DNA from 3 places in the Pseudomonas sp. 2 genome. Region 3 is predicted to be linked to each of the others. Evidence: riboswitches for the same ligand, from Rfam matches in the RefSeq annotation. Region 3 holds a riboswitch; each other region holds the start of a gene.

Region 1 (2,261 bases), on a different contig from region 3:
GCGACGTAAAAGTTGTTACCCACCAGCGCCATGCCGAAGGGCGAATTGAGGTGGTCGATAAAGACCGTGCGGGTTTCCGCGACGCCGTCGTGGTCCTTGTCGCGCAGCAGGGTGATGCGGTTCGGACTGGGCACGCCCGCGCCCGCGCGGCCCATGACTTTCTTCATGACCCAGCCGCGAATGCCCTTGCCGTCGTCGGGTTTGGGCGGTGCGTTGGTTTCGGCCACCAGCACGTCGCCATTGGGCAACACGTACAGCCAGCGCGGGTGGTCGAGGTTTTCGGCGAAGGCCGCCACCTGGGTGCCCGGCGCTGCGACCGGCCTGGCGCCGGCCGGCCAGCCCACGGCCGGGGCGATGTTCACAGTGGGGATCAGGGTCTTGTTCGGCTCGGGCAACTGGGGCGAGGGGCCCATGCCGTCGGCCACCTGCAACCTGGAGGATTCACCGCAGGCCGAAAGGCCCGCCGCTACCAACAGCAACATCACAACCTGGGGTTTGCGCGTGAGCATCTTCGATCTCCCTTTCCTGGCAGTCATGCAATGGCATGTGTATGAAATAGAGACGCAGTGCGGTAAGGGGTTCAACCGCAGAACAAACGCCTGTTCGATTGACGCTCCGGGGTCAACCCTCTAACCTTCGCCGATTGTTTCAGGTGCCCGCGACCGCGACCGGTCGACAGGGTGAAACAGGGAAGCCGGTGCGAGCGTTCGCGATCTATCCCGGCACTGCCTCCGCAACGGTAAATGAGTCAAGGCTGCGCACGATGCCACTGTGTCCATGGGCATGGGAAGGCGCGCGGCCGGCAGCATCGCTCATGAGTCCGGAGACCGGCCTGATCCACCCGAACGGCATCACGGAGGGCGATGCTCTGCGCAGGCCCGGACTGTTCCGGTGCCTGCTGTCAGTCCTTGCCTGCGTCCTTCGTCTGTCCTGTCTGCCCCTCAAGCGGAGAGCCGAGATGAGCGAATCCCCCGAACGTGACGAACGCCACCTGGCGCGCATGCAGCGCAAGAAAGCGATCATCGATGAGCGCATTGCCAGCGCACCCAACGAATGCGGCCTGCTGGTGGTACTGACCGGCAACGGCAAAGGCAAGAGCAGCTCGGCCTTCGGCATGCTCGCCCGGGCCATGGGCCACGGCATGCAGTGCGGCGTGGTGCAGTTCATCAAGGGGCGTAATGCCACCGGCGAGGAGCTGTTCTTCCGCCGCTTCCCCGAGCAGGTGCGCTACCACGTCATGGGCGAAGGCTTCACCTGGGAAACCCAGGACCGCCAGCGTGATATCGCCGCCGCCGAGGCCGCCTGGGCGGTCACCCGGCAGATGCTGCGCGATCCGGAGATCGGCCTGGTGATCCTCGATGAGCTGAACATCGCCCTCAAGCACGGCTATCTGGATCTTGATCAGGTCCTTGGCGACCTGCAGGCCCGCCCGCCGATGCAGCATGTGGTGATCACCGGCCGTGGCGCCAAGCAGGAACTGATCGACCTGTCCGACACCGTTTCCGAGATCGCCGTGGTCAAGCACGCGTTCCAGGCCGGTATCAAGGCGCAGAAGGGCATCGAGCTGTGAGTGAGCCGCGCACCTGTCCCGCGGTGCTGATCGCCGCGCCTGCTTCCGGGCAGGGCAAGACCACCGTCACCGCCGCGCTGGCCCGCCTGCATCGCAATCAGGGGCGCAAGGTGCGGGTGTTCAAATGCGGGCCGGATTTTCTCGACCCGATGATTCTGGAGCGCGCCAGCGGCCATCCGGTCTATCAGCTCGACATGTGGATGGTGGGTGAAGACGAGAGCCGGCGCCTGCTCTGGGAAGCGGCGGGCGAGGCCGACCTGATCCTGATCGAAGGCGTGATGGGGCTGTTCGACGGCACGCCGTCCAGCGCTGACCTGGCGCGGCACTTCGGCGTGCCGGTGCTCGGCGTGATCGACGGCACCGCCATGGCTCAGACCTTTGGCGCCCTGGCGCTGGGCCTTGCGCGTTATCAGCCGGACCTGCCTTTTGCCGGGGTGCTGGCCAATCGCGTGGGCACAGTGCGCCATGCGCAATTGCTCGAAGGCAGCCTCACGGAAGGCCTGCGCTGGTACGGCGCGCTCTCCCGGGAAACCGGGATCGAGCTGCCGAGCCGCCATCTGGGCCTGGTTCAGGCCAGCGAGCTGAACGATCTGGACGTTCGCCTGGACGCCGCCGCTGCCGCGTTGGCCAGCACCTGCGATTCAGCCCTGCCGCCTGCGGTGACCTTTGCCGCGCCGCAGATCGTGCCGGT
Region 2 (2,261 bases), on a different contig from region 3:
CGCTGACCCAGAGGGCGTGAGTGAGCAGACGCAGCAAACTGTTGCGAATCATTGGCCCGCCGTGGCCTGGGCGAGCTGCTCGATGCCGTCGAACAGGCGCACGCTGGATTCCATGGCGCTGGCGTCCATGATCACTATCCGGTTGTTTTTCACCGCATCCATGTTGCGGGTGACCGGGTCGGATTTGAGGAAGGCCAGCTTCTTCTCATGATCGTCGGCCGGGAAACGGCGACGATCCATGCGCGCGATGACCAGGATGCTCGGGTTGGCCTTGGCGATGGTTTCCCAGCCCACGGTCGGCCATTCTTCGTCGGATTCGATGACATTGCGCATGCCCAGGGTGTCGAGCATGAAATTCGGGATACCCTTGCGCCCGGCCACGAAAGGCGCGGCGTTGAGCTCAGGGCTGGAGAACCAGAACAGCGCCGAGAGCTGCTGGCTGTCGTGGGATTTCGCCTCAGCGACCGCCTTGGCCAGGCGCGCCTGGAAGTCGGCGACCAGTGCCTGGCCGCGGTCCTGCACGTCGAAGATTTCAGCTTGCTGGCGCACGCTCTTGTACAGGGTCTCGATGTCGAACGCCTTGAGTCGGGTGCCGTCGGCGCCGACCAGATTGTCTTTGCCTTCGCAATCAGACGGCAGGATGTAGGCCGGAATCTTCAGGTCGGCGAACTGCTGGCGGGTACCGACCGCGCCTTGCGGGCCGACCATCCATTCGAACTGCACCGGCACGAAGTCCGGGCGTTTGCCGATCACCGATTCGAAGCTCGGCGCATTGTCGGCCAGGCGCTCGATCTGGCTGTTGGCGTCCTGGTACTGCGCCAGTACCTGGTTGAACCACAGCGAGGTGCCGACCACTTGCTGGCTCAGGCCCAGGGCGTAAAGCATTTCGGTGGCGGCCTGGCCGATGGTCACGGCCTTTTGCGGGGCATGGGCGAAGGTCAGCGGCACGCCGCAGTTGTCGATCGTCAGCGGGTAGTGGGTGGGCGCGGCGAGGGCGGCGCTAGAGAGCGTCAGACCGGTGAACAGGGTGGCAAGGCGGCGCAGCGACATGAACGCAAATCTCCAGTAAGGCTGATTGCCGACGAATCGCTACTGGAAAGCACATCCCGATCATGCGATGCATGAAAGGCTGGCGCGGGTGAAAACCTGCACGAACGGATGTCCTTCCCGGACACCCCGCCGGTGAATGATTGACGCTTGCCGGCAGGTCTCCTGACTGGCGCGTCATTGCCATGCTCCGGCCTTCCCGGGAGGACCCAGTGGCGATCGTGAAGCAGGGCTCAGCGCCTACAGTTGCGGGGACAGTTCCGTTTGAGCCTTTGTCCCTGAAGCGGTCAGGCTCGCGGATTCCCTATTAATTCCGAGTGGAAACCGGCGGCGGGGATACTAAACGATTTGAAGAGAGCGGGCGAATCCGCTTTTGATTCTGCCCGCAGGGCGTGGGAGCAAGCTTGCTCGCGATCTGGCGCGCAGCGGCAGCAAAACCATGCGCCTCGGCATTGTCAGACATACCGCGTGCTCAGGGTTTACTGCCGCTGCGCGCCAGATCGCTGGCAAGCCAAGCTCCTACGCCCTGCGGGCAGAAGCTGATATCACAGACTGAGCGGCCAGCCGATCACCTTCTTGGTACGCGGCGTGGCATAGGTGCGCACCTTGGAGGTCTTCAACCCCAGCCGCATCAGCGACTCGGCCAACGCCACGGCGGCCGTCACGCCATCCACCACCGGCACCCCGGCGCGGTCGCGGATCATCTGGTCCAGGCCCGCCATGCCGCCGCAGCCCAGGCAGATCACCTCGGCCTTGTCGTGGGTCACGGCATGGGCGGCCTGTTCGACAATCGCCTCGATTGCGCGCCCGGGCATTTCTTCAAGCTCCAGCACGCTCATGCCGCTGGCCCGCACCGAAGCGCAGCGCTCGTACACCCCGGCCAGTTTCAGACGATCCTCGATCAGCGGCACCGCACGGTCCAGCGTGGTCACCACCGAATACTTGTGGCCCAACAGCATCGCCAGGCTGGCCGCCGCTTCGGTGATGTCCACCACCGGCACTTCCAGCAACTCCTGCAACCCTTCGCGGCCGTGCTCGCCGTAACCGGCCTGGATCACCGCGTCGAACGGCTGGTCGTAGGACATCACGCGGTCCATCACCGCAATGGCCGCCAGGTAGCTCTCGAAATTGCCTTCGACCGATTCCGCGCCGAAGCGCGGGGTCAGGCCGACGATTTCGGTACCGGGCGAGGCGACGCTGCGCGCCTGCTCGGC
Region 3 (2,261 bases):
CAGCTGCTGGGCGGTCTCGGCCAGCAGCGCCAGGTGTGAATCGCCACTGCACAGGATCACCAGATCGGCCGGGGTCTGTCCCAGATCGGCGATGCTGTCATCGGGGACAAAGCCACCGGGCTGGGTGCGCAGCAGGTGCATGGATCAGCCCTGAATGGCGGCGCGCAGCTGAGCTTCGATGGCGGCAGCGTCGAGGTCCTGACCGATCAGCACCATGTGGCTGACGCGCTCCTCGTCGGCCTTCCAGGCGCGGTCGAAATGTTTGTCGAAGCGCGTGCCCACACCCTGCACCAGCAGGCGCATCGGTTTGCCGGGAATCGCCGCGAAGCCTTTGACCCGCAGGATGCCGTGCTGGATCACTGCCTGAGTCAGCGCATCGAGCAGCAGTGCTTCGTCGGCCTGGGGCAGCGAGATAGAGATGGAATCGAACGCGTCGTGATCGTGGTCGTCATGGTCGTCGCCTTCGTGGTGATCGTGGTGGGTCTTGCGGCCATCGATATGCAGCTCGGACTCTGCGCCCAGGCCCAGCAGCACGTTGATCGGCAGTTGGCCCTTGCTGGCTTCGATGATTTTCACTGCAGGCGGCAGTTCTTCGGCGACTTCGGCACGCACGGCGGCCAGCGCCTGGGCGTCGAGCATGTCGGCCTTGTTCAGGACCACCAGGTCAGCACTGGCCAGCTGATCAGCGAACAGCTCGTGCAGCGGGGATTCGTGGTCCAAATTCGGGTCGAGTTTGCGCTGGGCGTCGACCTGATCGGGGAAGGCGGCGAAGGTGCCCGCCACCACTGCCGGGCTGTCGACAACGGTGATCACCGCATCGACCGTGCAGGCGTTGCGGATTTCCGGCCACTGGAAGGCTTGCACCAAGGGTTTTGGCAGGGCCAGGCCCGAGGTTTCGATGAGGATGTGGTCCAGATCGCCGCGACGGGCGACCAGTTCCTGCATCACCGGGAAGAATTCTTCCTGCACGGTGCAGCACAGGCAGCCGTTGGCCAATTCATAGACGCGGCCATTGGCTTCTTCTTCGGTGCAGCCGATGGTGCACTGCTTGAGGATTTCGCCGTCGATGCCCAGCTCGCCGAACTCGTTGACGATCACCGCGATCCGGCGGCCTTCGGCGTTGTCGAGCATGTGGCGCAGCAGCGTGGTCTTGCCCGAGCCCAGAAAGCCGGTGACGATGGTGACGGGAAGTTTGGCCAGTGTTTTCATCGGATGCCCTATCGAATGCTCTGCGGCGTTGCGGCGGGCAAACAGGACGAGAACCGCGCGCCCCATGCTGTACGCAGGCCCGCCGTTGGATTCGCCACCGGATCACCCCGCCCGGTTGTAAAGAGAATGCATGGACGTGACGTCCGTTCGAGGCAGGTCTCCTGGCTCACGGTGGCTCGCGGCGTGGATCAGCCGACGAGCGTTCATCGCGCCTTCCCGCGGGTGCAGTGGCTGTGCAATGAACCTGTCCGTTTACAGTTGCGGGGGCAGCTGTGGCATCGAACCACATTCCCTTCTTAGCACCGCTGCCGGGTCGACAGGCAGATCGGTGAACCTCAAGTGCGCAAGGCTACGCAGTGGCTGAAAGAAGGTCAACGCAGAAACGGCGTGTTGCGCGATGCGAGATTCGGCCTGGCTTTTTTGTGGGAGTGAGCTTGCTCACGAAAGCGATCACCTAGCCCCACTATTTATGACGCCTGTCAAAGCCCTTTCGTGAGCAAGCTCACTCCCACATTGACCTCTGCCAGCCGCAGGACCACGTTGTCCGATTGACTGCCGCCCCGCCCCATGCTCTCCTACACACCTTGTTACGGGTGCCCTTCACAGGGTGAAACGGGAAACCGGTGCGTACAGGCCACAAGGCTTGTGCAAGTCCGGCGCTGCCCCCGCAACGGTAAGCGAGCGAAGAGTCAGATCCACTGTGTCGGTCAGCGATATGGGAAGGCGATTCTTGCAGGCTTGGTGCTGTTAATCAGCCCGATGCCCCTCGCAAGCCCGGAGACCGGCCCGACAACGTTCACATAACAGACCCGCGGTGGGCGGGTGCAGTTGAGTTCGCCACTGACGTCCTGTCAGCGGCGCGCCTTTGCGCCTTCCCGTCCGCTGACACTTTCAGAGGGAAGCGCCATGTCGATCAGCACGACCAACCAGACCAGCAGCCAAACCGCAAGCCAAGCCACCACGCAAAGCCAGCGCCTGACCGCCGCCGTCAGCGCGATGATCCTGGGCGCCTGCCTGGTCTACTTCGCCGGCTTCTCGCACATCGACGCCGT

The links. A riboswitch is a leader RNA that binds a small molecule or an ion and turns the genes downstream of it on or off. The one in region 3 is predicted to bind cobalamin.
Region 1: another riboswitch for cobalamin. It lies ahead of cobO (cob(I)yrinic acid a,c-diamide adenosyltransferase); the one in region 3 lies ahead of cobW (cobalamin biosynthesis protein CobW).
Region 2: another riboswitch for cobalamin. It lies ahead of AC1MEK_RS11465 (ABC transporter substrate-binding protein); the one in region 3 lies ahead of cobW (cobalamin biosynthesis protein CobW).

The regions. Positions count from the first base shown of each region.
Region 1 is NZ_JBWXNG010000002.1:18,487-20,747, reverse strand. It holds gene AC1MEK_RS03075 (PQQ-dependent sugar dehydrogenase) at 1-509, opposite strand, end outside; cobalamin riboswitch at 634-850, shown strand; gene cobO (cob(I)yrinic acid a,c-diamide adenosyltransferase) at 959-1,570, shown strand; gene AC1MEK_RS03065 (cobyrinic acid a,c-diamide synthase CobB) at 1,567-2,261, shown strand, end outside.
Region 2 is NZ_JBWXNG010000005.1:384,466-386,726, reverse strand. It holds gene AC1MEK_RS11470 (FecCD family ABC transporter permease) at 1-52, opposite strand, end outside; gene AC1MEK_RS11465 (ABC transporter substrate-binding protein) at 49-1,050, opposite strand; cobalamin riboswitch at 1,186-1,391, opposite strand; gene AC1MEK_RS11460 (aspartate/glutamate racemase family protein) at 1,593-2,261, opposite strand, start outside.
Region 3 is NZ_JBWXNG010000001.1:122,455-124,715, forward strand. It holds gene cobN (cobaltochelatase subunit CobN) at 1-141, opposite strand, end outside; gene cobW (cobalamin biosynthesis protein CobW) at 145-1,209, opposite strand; cobalamin riboswitch at 1,344-1,562, opposite strand; cobalamin riboswitch at 1,784-2,013, shown strand; gene AC1MEK_RS00550 (CbtB domain-containing protein) at 2,116-2,261, shown strand, end outside.